2 regions of the Bradyrhizobium sp. NBAIM08 genome follow, and region 2 is predicted to be linked to the other one. Evidence: predicted binding sites of a transcription regulator. Region 2 holds the regulator's gene; the other holds the start of a gene.
The links. Region 2 encodes PhoB, which activates phosphate uptake and scavenging genes when phosphate is short. Its sites were predicted from a motif close to TGTCATNNANCTGTCAT; they were not measured.

Region 1: a site for PhoB is predicted at 3,652-3,668, ahead of I6F37_RS11430 (YdcH family protein). Genes of this name have one in related genera too.

Annotation. Positions count from the first base shown of each region.
Region 1 covers NZ_JADYVR010000003.1:117,537-125,453, reverse strand. Annotated here, with positions in the region: gene I6F37_RS11440 (EAL domain-containing protein) at 1-1,908, opposite strand, end outside; gene I6F37_RS11435 (NAD(P)/FAD-dependent oxidoreductase) at 2,111-3,235, shown strand; gene I6F37_RS11430 (YdcH family protein) at 3,382-3,564, opposite strand; gene I6F37_RS11425 (YdcH family protein) at 3,895-4,101, shown strand; gene I6F37_RS11420 (hypothetical protein) at 4,233-4,451, shown strand; gene I6F37_RS11415 (hypothetical protein) at 4,474-4,725, shown strand; gene I6F37_RS11410 (GGDEF domain-containing protein) at 4,727-5,434, opposite strand; gene purE (5-(carboxyamino)imidazole ribonucleotide mutase) at 5,577-6,065, shown strand; gene I6F37_RS11400 (5-(carboxyamino)imidazole ribonucleotide synthase) at 6,062-7,168, shown strand; gene aqpZ (aquaporin Z) at 7,211-7,917, opposite strand, start outside.
Region 2 covers NZ_JADYVR010000009.1:183,698-191,614, reverse strand. Annotated here, with positions in the region: gene pstC (phosphate ABC transporter permease subunit PstC) at 1-918, shown strand, start outside; gene pstA (phosphate ABC transporter permease PstA) at 923-1,768, shown strand; gene pstB (phosphate ABC transporter ATP-binding protein PstB) at 1,765-2,586, shown strand; gene phoU (phosphate signaling complex protein PhoU) at 2,598-3,314, shown strand; gene phoB (phosphate regulon transcriptional regulator PhoB) at 3,337-4,044, shown strand; gene I6F37_RS27880 (GcrA family cell cycle regulator) at 4,345-4,857, opposite strand; gene I6F37_RS27875 (aspartate aminotransferase family protein) at 5,317-6,525, shown strand; gene argF (ornithine carbamoyltransferase) at 6,525-7,460, shown strand; gene I6F37_RS27865 (Hsp33 family molecular chaperone) at 7,630-7,917, shown strand, end outside.

The sequences.
Region 1 (7,917 bases), on a different contig from region 2:
CTGGTGCAGCACGCGGCGGTCGCGGATCTGCTGGTCCATCTCGGGCTGGTAGAGGCTGATCGTGCCGCGCGACTTCTGCTTGGCGCGGAACAGCGCCGCGCCGGCATTGGCGAGCAGCGAGGCGCCATCGGTGCCATTGTGGGGAAAGACCGACATGCCCGTGGTGATGCCGGCGCGGACCGGCCGGCCGTCGATCTGAAAATCCTTCGCGACGGCTTCGCCGATCTGCTGCGCCAGCGCGAGGCCGGCCTCGGGCTGCTTGCCGTCGATGATCAGGCCGAACTCGTCCCCGGACAGGCGCGCCACCACGCCGCCGCGTGCGGAATCCTGGAGCCGATGGGCGACCTCGATCAGGAGCTTGTCGCCGAGCGCATGGCCGAAGACGTCGTTGACCTCCTTGAGGCCGTCGAGGTCGACGCAGAGAACGGCGAACTCCTCGCCGGTGCCCTCGCAAGCCTCGATCATCTGGGTCAGAGCCTGCAGGAAGGCGGCGCGATTCGGCAGATCGGTGAGGCCGTCGTGATAGGCCATGTGCGCCATGCGCGACTCGGTCTGCCGGCGGTCGGTGACGTCCTCGTGGGTCTTGATCAGATATTGCGGCTCGCCGGCATCGTTGACCACAGTGGCGCGGCGGGTCAGGAACAGCCGCAGGCCGCCCTTGGTGGAGATCGGATGCTCCTCGGTGATCATCCCGCGCTTCTTGATCGCGGCCTCGTCGCGCGCGACGATCAGCTTGGCTTCCTTGGCGTTGAAGATGTCGGACGCGGTCAGTCCGGTGGCTTCCTCGCGCCTGCGGTTGAGGATCGTCTCCGCGCTGCGGTTGGCGAGCAGATAGCGGCCGTCCTTGACCTGCTCCACGATCAGCGCAACCGGGATGTTGTCGACCACGAGCTCGAGGAACTTCTTGGTGCTCTCCAGCTCCTGCGACAGCGAGCGGCGGTCGGTGATGTCCTCGAACAGGATGAGCAGAAATTCGGGCTTGTTGCTCTCGTTGCGGACCACGATCCGGATCGAGGCGACCATGCGCCGCGCGCCGGCACGATCCACCTCGAACTCATTGCGGTGCTGGCCATCCGGCGAATTGAGCGCGGCCTGGTCAGCGGCCTCGATGCTGGCCGCCGAGGCCGACGCAAACAGCTCCCGTGCATTCCTGCCGACGGCGAAGTCCCGCGACAATCCCCAGAACTTCTCATAGGCGCTGTTGGCGAAGATGTAGCAGCCGTCCTCGATGTTCTTGGCCGCCACGCAGGCCGGCACATGATCGAGCACCGATTCCAGGAACTGCTTGGTGGAGGCGAGCTGCCGCGACAGGTTGCGCTGCTCGGTGACGTCGAGATGGGTCGCCACCGAGCCGCCGTTCGGCAACACGAAATACTTCACCAGGATAGCCCGTCCGTCCGGCAGTTCCGTGGTCAGGCCATTGGCGCTCGATGCCTTCCGGTAAAATTCGTCATCGGTGACGCCGAGCACTCCGCGCTCGCGGCGCAGCCTCAGGATGTCGCAACCGGTCATGTTGGGCCGGAGGTCGGATCGCGTCAGGCCATAGATCTCTAGATAGCGGTCATTGCAGAAGATGACGCGGCGCTGCGCATCCGTCATCACCACGCCCTGGTTGAGGTTGTTCATGGCGGAGGAGATGAAGGCGTTGCGACGCAGCTGCAAACGGCTGGACCGGCGCAGCGAGGAATGGATCCACAGCCCGATCGCGGCGAGGAACGAGCAGACCACGATGCCCGCGATGAGGGCTTCCCAGATCACGCCGGGATCAAGCCTGGTGAGATCGCCCGGAACGGCAAGGCTGTCCGATGCCGCAAAGGCGCGCGCAGGCGCGCCCGTAACGGCCAGGCATAGGAGGGCGTGCACAGCAATCGAAAGCGTGCTGCCCACGTGCCAGTTCTTCTCAGCCATCAGCCACCCGCGATTTCAACGTCGGATTGTCTGGCCTCGCGGGTTTGGATCGGGTAAACGCCTGTGGGCACAACAGAATAATGTGACATAAAATGCGGCAATTGCCCTGACATGATAAACGACTTCTTAACGGAAGCCCCGCCTGCGCCGCCGCATCCGGACCATGCGCCACCGGTGCTTCCAACTGGTATCCTGCACAACCATGGATAGGGTCGATTGCGTCGTCATCGGAGCCGGCGTGGTCGGGCTCGCGGTGGCCCGGAAGCTCGCCCAGGCCGGGCGCGAGGTGATCGTGCTCGAGGAAGCCGAGGCGATCGGCACCGTCACCTCCTCGCGCAACAGCGAGGTGATCCATGCCGGCATCTACTACCGGGCCGGGAGCTGGATGGCGCGCATGTGCGTGGCAGGCAAGCACGCGCTGTACCGCTACTGCGCCGAGCGCGGCATCCCGCACAAAAATTGCGGCAAGCTGATCGTCGCGACCAGCCCGAAGGAGACCGAGAAGCTGCAATCGATCAAGGCGCATGCCGAGGCCAACGGCGTGCTCGACATGCAGCTGCTCTCGGGCGAGGCCGCACGCGCGCTGGAGCCGGCGCTCGCCTGCGACGCCGCGCTGCTGTCACCGTCGACGGGCATCATCGACAGCCATTCCTACATGCTCTCGCTGCGCGGCGAAGCCGAGGACGCCGGCGCAGCTTTCGCGTTTCACACCCCGCTGATCCGTGCCAAGGCGGCGGCCGGCCTCATCGAGATCGATGCCGGCGGCGAGGCACCGATGACGCTGCAATGCAACCTCCTCGTCAACGCCGCGGGGCTGTCGGCAACGCATGTGGCGCGCAACATCGACGGCATGCCGCTGGACCGGATTCCGCCGGCCTATCTCGCCAAGGGAAACTACTTCAGCTGCAACGCCAAGGCGCCGTTCTCGCGTCTGATCTATCCGGTGCCCGAGCCCGGCGGCCTCGGGGTGCACTTGACGCTGGACATGGCAGGACAGGCGCGCTTCGGGCCTGACGTCGAATGGATCGAGACGATCGACTACGAGGTCGATCCGTCACGCGCCGAGCGCTTCTATCCCGCGATCCGCAAATACTGGCCGACGCTGCCTGACGGCGCGCTGATGCCGAGCTATTCGGGCATCCGCCCGAAGATCGTGCCGCCGGCCGTGGCCACGCAGGATTTCTTGATGCAGGGCCCGCGCGATCACGGCGTTGCAGGCCTGATCAATCTCTTCGGCATCGAATCGCCGGGACTGACGTCCTCGCTCGCGATCGCCGATCACGTCGCCGAGCTCGCAGATATCGACAGTGTTTCGAGAAGCGGATAAGTGTGCGCGTCGAGAGCCACGGGTCCAAGCAAGAGTGAGCGCCGCACAACCGTGTTGCACGGTACACACCTTGCAGCAGGGATGAGCACGGATGCTCTCATCCCTGCGTGAAGGACGTGATCAACTCTACACTGTCACGGGGGTTACTAGTGGAGCGTGTCGCCAGATTGCTTCAGACGCTCGATCTGGTCCTTGACCATCAACTTCCGGCGCTTCAACTCAACAATTTGCAGGTCGTCTGTTGAAAGGTGCACGAGAGCTTCGTGCAATTCGTTTTCGAGAAGTTTGTGCTTCCGTTCCAATTCAACGAGATGTGCCTGAATTGTCATTCGAAACCTCCTCGGTAGGGTTGAACCTTTAGGATTCGATCCGGACAACCAAGTCTACATCACCGATTCGTCCTGTCGATGGGTATCCGTCGTTGCAGCGTCATTTTTGAAAGTTCATATGTAACGAAGCGTGACTAAGGGAACCACGCCGGAAAAATCCATGATATCAATACGCCGACGCACCGCCGCAGCTCCCTGCAGAAATATGTTGCTGGAGATCGGGGACGAGGGATCGCAGATCGCTTGCGATCACGCGGCGCAAGGACGATAATTTCCACAGGGCATCCACAGCCCGGATCTCACGCCTATCGGTTTTCGGCCACCGCAGACATGACCAATGAAGATGAGCGTGAGCTCGAAGCCGAGCTCACCCGGTTGCAGCAGGAACACCGAGATCTCGATGCGGCGATCGATGCATTGCATCAATCGCCCGCCCCCGACCTGTTGCGGTTACAGCGCCTGAAGAAGCGCAAGCTGTTGTTGCGCGACCGCATCGCATTCATCGAAGACCAGATCACCCCCGACATCATCGCCTGACCGTGAGCCGGTCTTGCGCGGCGCCCCGCCGCTTCCGAATCCGCTTGACTCAATAAGAACAAAATAGGAACATTCGCGGGCGCCCCAACACCTCAGAGAACGCTCAAGGACAACACACGAGGACAACGCAGATGTCGGCAACCGCCCTTTTCGACAACAGCCATTACGAACAGGCCTGCGATCAGGCGATCGCGATGTGCGACGGCAATCTGCGCAGCACCATCAAGGCGCTGATCATGGCCAACGAATATCTGGAAGCCGAGCTGGAGGAATTGCAGGCGGCGATTTCAGCCGGCTGCATTCCGGAGATCTCGCGCAGCAAGATGCGGAGCAAGAGCAGCGCCGCATAATCTTCAACCTTGGAGCAACGCCATGTCGGATGTGACCTATTACGTTGCAATGCCCTTCTTGATCGATGACGACGGATCACCCGTCGCAGGCGCTGCAGAGGAGTGTCAGTCCTCGACGGCGGCGCTGCGACGCGCAGAGATGCTGGCGCGCGGCGCCGGCCATATCGGCGCGATCGCGTTCAGCCGCAGCGGCGATCCCATGACCGGCGAATTCGGCGACGCGACGCTGCTGCGCAAGTTCGGCACCGTGCCGGAAGATCTTGCCACCCTCTAGACTAGCGCTCGCCGCCGACCAGCCTGATCCGCGGCTCGTGCCGGCGGCTCGCCTTGCGCACATACATGGCGGCATCCGCCTCCTCCAGGGCGCGGCCTGCACCGGATTGCGGACCGAGCAGCGCGACGCCGGCCGAGGCGCCCGCGGTCACGTGCTGGCCGCGAAAAACGAATGACAATTCGTCGATCGCCTGCTCCAAGGCCGCAGCCTTGACCTTCGCATCGGTCTCGCTGAGATTCCAGAGCAGCAGCGCGAACTCGTCGCCCCCGAGCCGGCCGACCACGTCGGAGGCGCGGACCTGTCGCGTCAGCGTGGCGACGATCGCCTTGAGCACCTCATCGCCGGCGGCATGACCGAAGGAATCGTTGATCGGCTTCAGCCGATCGACGTCGAGCACGATCAGCGCCCCGCTGGCGCGGTAGCGCTTCATATAGGCGATGGCGCGCGCAAGCTCGCGCTCGAAACCGCGCCGGTTGGGAATCCCGAGCAGGAAATCGGTATCGGCGGCCGCCTCGAGCTCCGAGATCCGCAGCAGGGCCGCCTTGAGCTTGCTCCTGAGGCCGCGGATGATCGCCTTGCCGTCATCAGCAGCCGGCGCTCTGCGCAAGGCCGGTTTGGCCGCGCGGCTCGAAACGGCTTTGGAGCGGGCGGCGCTGATGTTCCGGCCCTTTCTGGCCTTCACAGGGCTCGCCCTTTTCGGTTTCTTCATGGGCATCCTGCTCAATGAAGGCTTGCGGGGATTCACCAAGACAGGATAGTGGATTCCCTTCTCCTTGCCACCGCCTTGCGAGCCGCCGGCCGGAATCATTAATCTGGCCTATCTCTCTGTTTTTCTGGGCACAATTGACGTCATGACCGCGCCGATCGCCATCATCATGGGAAGCCAGTCGGACTGGGACACGATGCGGCACGCCGCCGACACGCTTGACGCGCTCGGCATTGCTGCCGACAGCCGCATCGTCTCGGCCCACCGCACGCCCGACCGGCTGTTCGCATTCGCCAAGGGTGCCAAGGCCGCAGGTTACAAGATTATCATCGCCGGCGCCGGTGGCGCGGCCCATCTGCCCGGCATGGCGGCGGCGCTGACGGAACTTCCCGTCTTCGGCGTTCCCGTCGAATCCAAGACGCTCAAGGGCGTCGATTCGCTCTATTCGATCGTCCAGATGCCCGCGGGCATTCCGGTCGGCACCCTCGCCATCGGCAAGGCCGGCGCGATCAATGCCGCGCTGCTGGCAGCGGCCGTGCTGGCATTGTCCGACCCGGCCCTGTCGGATCGCCTCGCCGCCTGGCGCAAGGCCCAGACCGAGGCGGTCGCCGAGCGGCCGGAGGACAAGGCGTGACGGACACCAGGCACGTGAAGCTGAAGCCCGGTGACACCATCGGAATCCTCGGCGGCGGACAATTGGGCCGGATGCTGGCCATGGCCGCGGCGCGACTCGGCCTGCGCTGCCAGGTGTTCTCGCCCGATCCGGATTCGCCGGCCTTCGACGTCGTGCTGAACGCGACCTGCGCCGAATATGCCGACGTCGAGGCGCTCGAATTGTTCGCGCATGATGTCGACGTCATCACCTACGAATTCGAGAACGTGCCGGCGGCAGCCGCGCTGGTATTGGACGCGCGCCGCCCGGTGCTGCCCAACCGCAAGATCCTCGAGACGACCCAAGACCGGCTCGCCGAGAAGGATTTCGTGACGAAGCTCGGGATCGGCACTGCCGCCTACGCCGACGTCACCTCCGTCTCCTCGCTGCGCGAGGCGATCGCCAGGATCGGCCTTCCAGCGGTGCTGAAAACCCGCCGCTTCGGCTATGACGGCAAGGGCCAGGCCATCATCCGCGAGGGCGACGACATCGCGAAGGTGTGGACCAGCCTCGCCACCAAATCGGCGATCCTGGAGGCCTTCGTGCCCTACGAGCGCGAGATCTCCGTGATCGCCGCGCGCGCGGCCACGGGCGAGGTCGAGTGCTTCGACGTCACCGAGAACGAGCACCGCGACCACATCCTGAAGATATCGCGTGCGCCCGCGCCGATTCCTGACGCGCTCGCCGAGGAGGCGCGCAGCATCGCGAGCAAAATCGCAAGCGCGCTCGACTATGTCGGCGTGCTCGCGGTCGAAATGTTCGTGCTGGCAGGCGGCACCGGACCGAAGGTGCTGGTCAACGAGATCGCGCCGCGCGTGCACAATTCCGGGCACTGGACGCTCGACGGCGCCTCCGTCTCGCAGTTCGAGCAACACATCCGCGCCATCGCCGGCTGGCCGCTCGGCAAGCCGGTGCGCCACGGCGACGTCGTCACCATGACCAACCTGATCGGCGACGAGATCAACGATTACGAAAAGTGGATGAGCGTGCCGGGCGCGACCGTGCACATCTACGGCAAGGGTGCGCCGCGCCCCGGCCGCAAGATGGGCCACGTGACGGAAGTCAGGCCGCCCCGCGACAAGTGACGGGATCGCAGCAAGAGCTGCAATCCCGCCGGGCGATTGTGACTACGCCGTCTTCACGCCCGCAACGACGCCGCTGGGCTCCTCGCTGAGCCAGCGATAGATCACCCCGCCGAGCGCGCCGCCGATCAGCGGCGCGACCCAGAACAGCCACAGCTGCGACAGCGCCCAGCCGCCGACGAACAACGCCGGGCCGGTGCTGCGCGCCGGGTTCACCGAGGTGTTGGTGACGGGAATGCTGACGAGGTGGATCATCACCAGCGCGAGCCCGATCGCCAGCGGAGCGAAACCCGCCGGCGCGCGCCCATGGGTCGCCCCCATGATGATGAACAGGAACATCATGGTCATCACCACCTCGGTGAGGAAGCCGGCCATCATGCTGTACTGACCGGGCGAATGCGCGCCATAGCCGTTGGAGGCGAAGCCCTTGCTGACGTCGAAGCCGGGCGCCCCACTCGCAATGACATAGAGCAGCGATGCGGCGACAATCGCGCCCGCCACCTGGGCGATCACATAAGGCAGGATCTGGCCGGCCGGAAAGCGGCCGCCGGCGGCGAGACCGACCGTGACGGCCGGATTCAGATGGCACCCGGAGATGTGGCCGATCGCGTAGGCCATGGTGACGACGCTCAATCCGAAAGCCAGGGACACGCCGACCAGCCCGATCCCGACCTGCGGGAAGCCGGCGGCGATCACCGCGCTTCCGCAGCCCGCGAATGTCAGCCAGAAGGTGCCGATGGCTTCGGCAGCAT
Region 2 (7,917 bases):
CTCGGCGACGTCACCTTCTACTGGATCACGCGGTTGTCCGCGATCTCGGTGCTGCTGATCCTCGGCGGCATCATCATCTCGCTGATCGTCGGCGCCTTCCCGGCGATCCAGGAGTTCGGCATCTCCTTCCTGTGGACGCAGCGCTGGGCGCCCTCGGCCGATCCGCCGGTGCTCGGCGCGCTCGGGCCGATCTACGGCACGCTCGTCACCTCCTTCATCGCGATGCTGATCGCCATTCCCGTCGGTCTCGGCATTGCGATCTTCCTCACCGAGCTCTGCCCGCAATGGCTGCGGCGCCCGATCGGCATGGCGGTTGAGCTGCTCGCCGGCATCCCCTCGATCATCTACGGCATGTGGGGCTTCTTCGTGCTCGGCCCGTTCCTGGCCAACACCTTCCAGCCTTTCATGATCAGGGTGTTCGACGGCGTCCCCGTGCTGGGCGCGATCTTCGCAGGGCCCCCGTCCTATCTCAGCCTGTTCAACGCCGCGCTGATCCTCGCCATCATGGTGCTGCCCTTCATCACCTCGATTTCGGTCGACGTGTTCAAGACGGTGCCGCCGGTGCTGAAGGAAGCCGCCTACGGCGTCGGCTGCACCACCTGGGAGGTCGTCCGCAGCGTGGTGATCCCCTACACCCGCGTCGGCATCATCGGAGGCGTCATGCTGGCGCTGGGCCGGGCGCTCGGCGAGACCATGGCGGTGACCTTCATCATCGGCAACTCGTTCCGGATCTCCTCGTCGATCTTCGCGCCGGGCACGACGATTTCGGCGGCGATCGCCTCCGAATTTGCCGAGAGCGACGGCCTGCACCAGTCCGGCCTGATCCTGCTCGGCCTCCTGCTGTTCGTGCTGACGTTCTTCGTGCTCGCTGCCGCCCGTTTGATGCTGCTGCGCCTCGAAACCAAGGCCGGGAAGTGAAGCCATGAACCCGATCTATTCGCGCCGCCGCCGCTGGGACATCGTCATTCGCGGCCTCTGCATCGCAGCCGCCGCCTTCGGCGTCACCTGGCTCGCGCTGATCCTGGTCACGCTGCTCTACAACGGCCTGGCCGGGCTCAACCTCCAGGTCTTCACAGCTGACACGCCGCCGCCCGGATCGACCGAGGGCGGCCTGCGCAACGCCATCGTCGGCTCGTTGATCATGACCGTGATCGGCGTCGGCATCGGCGCGCCGCTCGGCCTGTTCGCCGGCACCTATCTCGCCGAGTACGGCCGCAACGACAAGCTGACCTCGGTGATCCGCTTCATCAACGACATTCTCCTGTCGGCACCCTCGATCATCATCGGCCTCTTCATCTATGGCGCGGTGGTGGTGCCGATGCGCGGCTTCTCGGCGATTGCGGGCGCGCTGGCGCTTGCCGTCATCGTGATCCCGGTCGTCGTGCGCACCACCGAAGACATGCTACTGCTGGTGCCGAATCCGTTGCGCGAAGCTGCCAGCGCGCTCGGCCTGCCGCGCTCGCTGGTGATCAAGCGCATCGCCTATCGTGCCGCGCGCTCCGGCCTCATCACCGGCGTGCTGCTGGCGACCGCCCGCGTCGCCGGCGAGACCGCTCCGCTGTTGTTCACGGCGCTGTCGAACCAGTTCTTCAGCCTCGGCCTGAACAAGACGATGGCGAACCTGCCTGTCACCATCAACAACTTCGTGCAGAGCCCCTACGAGTATTGGAAGCAACTCGCCTGGAGCGGCGCGCTGTTGATCACCCTGACCGTGCTTGCCCTTAACATTGGCGCGCGCATCCTTGGCGCCGAGAGGACTGCAAAATGAGTGAAATGTCTGTTTCCGTCAGCGCACCGTCCGTTCATCCCGGCTCGCAGCCCCTGCCCGAGGCGCCCGCCAAGGTCACGGCGCGCAACCTCAACTTCTACTACGGCGACCACCACGCGCTGAAGAACATCAACCTGGCGCTCGGCACCAACCGCGTCACGGCGTTCATCGGCCCGTCCGGCTGCGGCAAGTCCACCCTGCTGCGCATCTTCAACCGGATGTACGATCTCTATCCGGGCCAGCGCGCCGACGGTCAGCTGTTGCTCGACCATACCAACATCCTCGACCCCAAGCTCGACCTCAACCTGCTCCGCGCCCGGGTCGGCATGGTGTTCCAGAAGCCGACGCCGTTCCCGATGACGATCTACGAGAACATCGCCTTCGGCATTCGTCTCTATGAGAAGATCTCCAAGTCCGAGATGGACGACCGCGTCGAGAAGGCGCTGCGCGGTGGCGCGCTGTGGAACGAGGTCAAGGACAAGCTCAATGCCTCCGGCCTGTCGCTCTCCGGCGGCCAGCAGCAGCGCCTCTGCATCGCCCGCACCGTCGCGGTGCGGCCCGAGGTGATCCTGTTTGACGAGCCCTGCTCGGCGCTCGACCCGATCTCGACCGCCAAGGTCGAGGAGCTGATCCAGGAATTGTCCGAGAACTACACGATCGCGATCGTCACCCACAACATGCAGCAGGCGGCGCGCGTTTCCGACAAGACCGCCTTCATGTATCTCGGCGAGTTGATCGAGTTCGACGACACCAGCAAGATCTTCACGTCGCCGAGCGATCGGCGCACGCAGGATTACATCACCGGCCGGTTCGGCTGAGGAGACGGAACATGGGTTCTGAACATACCGTAAAGGCTTTCGACAGCGACCTTCAGGAGCTCACCCGCCTGGTCGCCGAGATGGGCGGCATCGCCGAGCGCATGATCGTCGATTCCGTCGACGCGCTGATCCGCCGCGACGTCGCGCTCGGCCAGCGCGTCGTCGCCACCGACGTCGAGCTCGACGCGCTGCAGAAGCGCATCGAGGAGCGCGCCGTGCTCACCATCGCCCGCCGCCAGCCGATGGCCGTCGACCTGCGCGAGATCGTCGGCGCGATGCGCGTTGCGACCGATCTCGAGCGCATCGGCGATCTCGCCAAGAACATGGGCAAGCGCGTCGCGGCGCTGGAGACGGATTTCCATCCGCTCAAGCTGTTCCGCGGCCTGGAGCACATGACCGACCTCGTGCAGCAGCAGGTCAAGTCGGTGCTGGACGCCTATGCCGCGCACGACCTGCCGGCGGCGATGGCGGTGTGGAAGGGCGACGAAGAAGTCGACGCCATCTGCACCTCGCTGTTCCGCGAGCTCCTCACCTACATGATGGAGGATCCGCGCAACATCTCGTTCTGCATCCACCTGATGTTCTGTGCCAAGAACATCGAGCGGATCGGCGACCACGCCACCAACATCGCCGAGACCGTGTTCTACATGATCGAGGGCCAGGCGATCACCGACAAGCGGCCGAAGGGCGACATGACGACCTTCGCCACGACGGTGCCGAACACCTGACGACTTAAGGAGCTACGACCACATGGGCGCACGCATTATGGTGGTTGAGGACGAGGAAGCTCTCACCGAGCTTCTTCGCTACAACCTCGAAGGCGACGGCTATGACGTCGAGACGGTGATGCGCGGCGATGACGCCGACACCCGCCTCAAGGAGCACATTCCCGATCTGATCGTGCTCGACTGGATGCTGCCGGGCCTGTCAGGCATCGAGCTGTGCCGGCGGCTTCGGACCCGCCCCGAGACCAAGCAGCTGCCGATCATCATGCTCACCGCGCGCGGCGAGGAGAGCGAACGGGTGCGCGGGCTCGCGACCGGCGCGGATGATTATATCGTCAAGCCGTTCTCGGTGCCGGAGCTGCTTGCGCGCGTGAAGGGCCTGCTCAGGCGTGCGAGTCCCGAGCGCCTCGCCACCGTGCTCGCCTATGGCGATATCGAGCTCGACCGCGACAAGCGCCGCGTGGCGCGCTCGGGCCGGCCGATCGATCTCGGTCCGACCGAATATCGCCTGCTGGAGTTCTTCCTGGAGCATCCCGGCCGCGTGTTCTCGCGCGAGCAGCTGCTCGACAGCGTCTGGGGCCGCGACATCTACATCGACGAGCGCACCGTCGACGTCCATATCGGCCGCCTGCGCAAGCTGCTCAACCTTGGCCGCGAGCAGGACCCGATCCGCACCGTCCGCGGCGCCGGCTACGCGCTGGACGATCGCTTCGCGAAGGCTGAGCAGACGTAAGGCGCCAGCGACAGCTGGTTTGGCGAACTGCGGCGCCGATCTCGGCCGTCATCCCGGGGCGCGCGCAGCGCCAGCCCGGGATCTCAGCGCGAGCGCTTGCGCTGTTCGCGATTAGCCACAGGACGTGGTTTGGCGAAGACTCGGAGTGACCATCTCGCGCAACGATTGCGCCCCGCGGTTACGGATCCCCGCCTTCGCGGGGATGACACCGAGCGATTGGGAGCCGTCATCGTGTGACGGCTGCAGTCTTGGCGATCAAGCTTGGCGATCAAAGCTTGGCGATCAGGGAATTCCGCAAGCTCACCGCGTGCCCGGTTTCGGTGCTGCGCGACGGCGATCCGCTGCGGGCTGATAGGCCACGCGCGAATGCTGGGCACAATAGGGCAGGCCGGAGAGCGCCTTGCCGCCGCAGAAGAAGAAATCCGGGCTCGAGGGATCGCCGACCGGCCAGTGGCAGGTCGCCTCGTTCAATTCCAGCAGCGACAGCCGCTGGCTCATCGGCACCACGTTGTCGTAGGTAACCGGCTCGGCTTCCAACTCGACCTCGAAGGCCTGCGCCAACGCGGTGTTGCCGCGCGCGACGGGGCGGGTCACCCGCATCATATGCTGCGCGGGCCGTGCCTTGCGCGGCCGCGGCGCTGCCGATGAAGGGCTCTTGGCGCGGCCGGACAGGCCGAGCCGGTGCACCTTGCCGATCACGGCATTGCGGGTCACATTGCCGAGCTCCGCCGCGATCTGGCTGGCCGAAAGTCCGGCCTCCCAGAGCTTCTTCAGCTGCTCGACGCGATCATCGGACCAGGTCAAAACCGTCATTGCACCCTTTCCCTCGCTGCGCGCCTGCCATCCTGGGGCCTTCGCAGCGAATGCTTTAGCCTTGAAAAACCCGTGCCGTCAGAATCCCTTAAGGCTCGCCGGGCGCGCTCAAGCCGCCCGAACGTTTACGCCGGTACATGAGGACTTCTGGGATCAGAACTGCTGCACGAGATGTCGTATCTGACAGTCCAAACGCTACAATATGGCGTGACTCCCGCGCAAGAGTCCGCCGACTCGCTTCCACATGTTCCGTGGTGAAAAACCCGCAAAATCGGCACCGCAAGACTACGGAATCAGCGTTTCGCGAGGCTTTCCGGGCGGCATTGACACCCGTCTTGCCAGGCATAAGATAGTGCCACGTGCCGCCCTTAAAAGGCGGCACGTTTCGTTTTCCGGGGCCGGTCGATGGTGCGTCGCGCAATGCATGCCTCACGCCGTCCGCAACATTCAAGTGACGTCATGACTAACAGCGCAGCGCCGCATTTGCTCCCCGTTTTCGCCAGGGCCGACCTCGGTTTCGAGCGCGGCGAAGGCTGCTGGCTGATCGCGACCAACGGCGATCGCTATCTCGATTTCACCTCGGGTGTCGCGGTGAATGCGCTCGGCCATGTCCATCCCGCGCTGGTCAAGGCGTTGCAGGAGCAGGCGACCAAGCTCTGGCACATGTCGAACCTGTTCCAGAGCCCTGACGGCGAGAAGCTCGCAAGCCGCCTCTGCAATGAGAGCTTTGCGGACTTCGTGTTCTTCTGCAATTCCGGCGCCGAGGCGCTGGAAGGCGTGATCAAGCTGGTGCGCCACCATCACTTCTCCAAGGGGCATCCGGAGCGTTACCGCATGATCACCTTCGAGGGTGCCTTCCATGGCCGCACGCTGGCGACGCTCGCCGCCACCGGCTCTGCGAAATATCTCGAGGGCTTCGGTCCGCCGATGGACGGCTTCGATCAGGTGCCGCACGGCGACCTCGACGCCGTGAAGAAGGCGATTGGTCCGCACACCGCCGGCATTCTCATCGAGCCGATCCAGGGCGAGGGTGGCGTTCGTTCTGCACCTCACGCCTTCCTGAGGGCGCTGCGCGAACTCTGTAACGAGCGCGGCCTGTTGCTCGCCTTCGACGAGGTGCAGACCGGCATGGGCCGCACCGGCGAGCTCTTTGCCTACAAGCGCACCGGCGTCACACCGGATGTGATGTCGCTCGCCAAGGCGCTCGGCGGCGGCTTTCCGATCGGCGCGGTGCTGGCGACCGCGGACGCGGCGGCCGGCATGGGGCCCGGCTCGCACGGCTCGACCTTCGGCGGCAATCCGCTCGCGATCTCGGCTGCCAATGCCATGCTCGACGTCATGCTCAAGCCCGGCTTCTTCGACCACGTGCAGAAGATGTCGCTGCTGCTCAAGCAGAAGCTTGCCTCCGTGATCGATCGTCATCCTGATGTCGTCAGCGAGGTGCGCGGCGAGGGCCTGCTGATCGGCATCAAGGCGGTGGTGCCCTCGGGCGATCTCGTCGCGGCGCTGCGCGCCGAAAAGCTGCTCACCGTCGGGGCCGGCGACAATGTCGTGCGCTTCCTGCCGCCCCTGATCGTCACGGAAGCGGAGATCGAGGACAGCGTCGGCCGGTTAGAGCGCGCCTGCGCTGCGATCTCCTCCAGCCAGACCAAGCGGGCGGCAAGCTGATGAGCACGACGCCCAACAAAGCTCCCAAGCACTTCCTGGACATCAACGAGCTGCCGCTCTCGGAGCTCAAGAGCATGCTCGCCGCCTCTTCGGCGATGAAGGCGAAGCAGAAGGCGCAGCAGCCGGTCAGGCCGCTCGAAGGCAAGACGCTGGCGATGATCTTCGAGCGTCCCTCGACCCGCACCCGCGTCTCGTTCGACGTCGGCATGCGCCAGCTCGGCGGCGAGGCGATCATGCTCACCGGCGCCGAGATGCAGCTCGGCCGCGGCGAGACCATCGCCGACACCGCGCGGGTTCTGTCGCGCTATGTCGACGCCATCATGATCCGCATCCTCAACCATGATGCGCTGCTGGAGCTTGCGGCCAACGCCACCGTGCCCGTCATCAACGGCCTGACGCGGCGTTCGCATCCCTGCCAGGTGATGGCCGACCTCATGACCTATGAGGAACATCGCGGCCCGATCGAGGGCAAGACGGTGGCTTGGACCGGCGACGACAACAATGTGCTGGCGTCCTGGGCCCATGCCGCCGAGCGCTTCAAATTCCAGCTCAATGTCGCAACGCCGCCGGAGCTCGCACCGAAAAAGGCCATGCGCGACTGGATCAAGGCGACGGGCGCGCCGATCGTGCTCGGCACCGATCCGGAAGCCGCCGTGCGCGGCGCCGATTGCGTCGTCACCGACACCTGGGTGTCGATGGGCGACAAGGAGGGCGAGCACCGCCACAACGTGCTCAAGCCCTACCAGGTCAATGCCAAGCTGATGTCGCTGGCCAAGGCGGACGCATTGTTCATGCATTGCCTGCCGGCCCATCGCGGCGAGGAGGTCACCGACGAGGTGATCGACGGGCCGCAATCGGTCGTGTTCGACGAGGCCGAAAACCGCCTGCACGCGCAGAAGGGCATCTTGGCCTGGTGCTTCGACGCGGTGAAGTAGCCTTCTTGTAGCCCGGATGAAGCGCAGCGAAATCCGGGGTTCTCAACGCGTGGAAAGACCCCCCGGATTGCGCTGCGCTCCATCCGGGCTACGCACTCGTCGTTCCGCGGACGACGGAATGCGGGCGTGCCTCTTTCAATTTGCATCGAACGACCCCAGATAAAGCGCCATGGTTTCCCAGTCTCCTGACATGAACACCGGGCCTGAAGGCCCGGTTCGCGCGCCATCATCGGTTCCGATCGATGACGCCGTGCTGCCTTACGAGGTCGACGCGCTTGACGTGCGCGGGCGCCTGGTGCGGCTTGGCCCCGCGCTCGACGACATCCTCACCAAGCACGATTATCCCGCAGCCGTGGGCAAGCTGCTCGGCGAGGCCATCGTGCTGACGACGCTGCTCGGCTCGACGCTGAAATTCGAGGGCCGCTTCATTCTTCAGGCCCAGACCGACGGTCCGGTG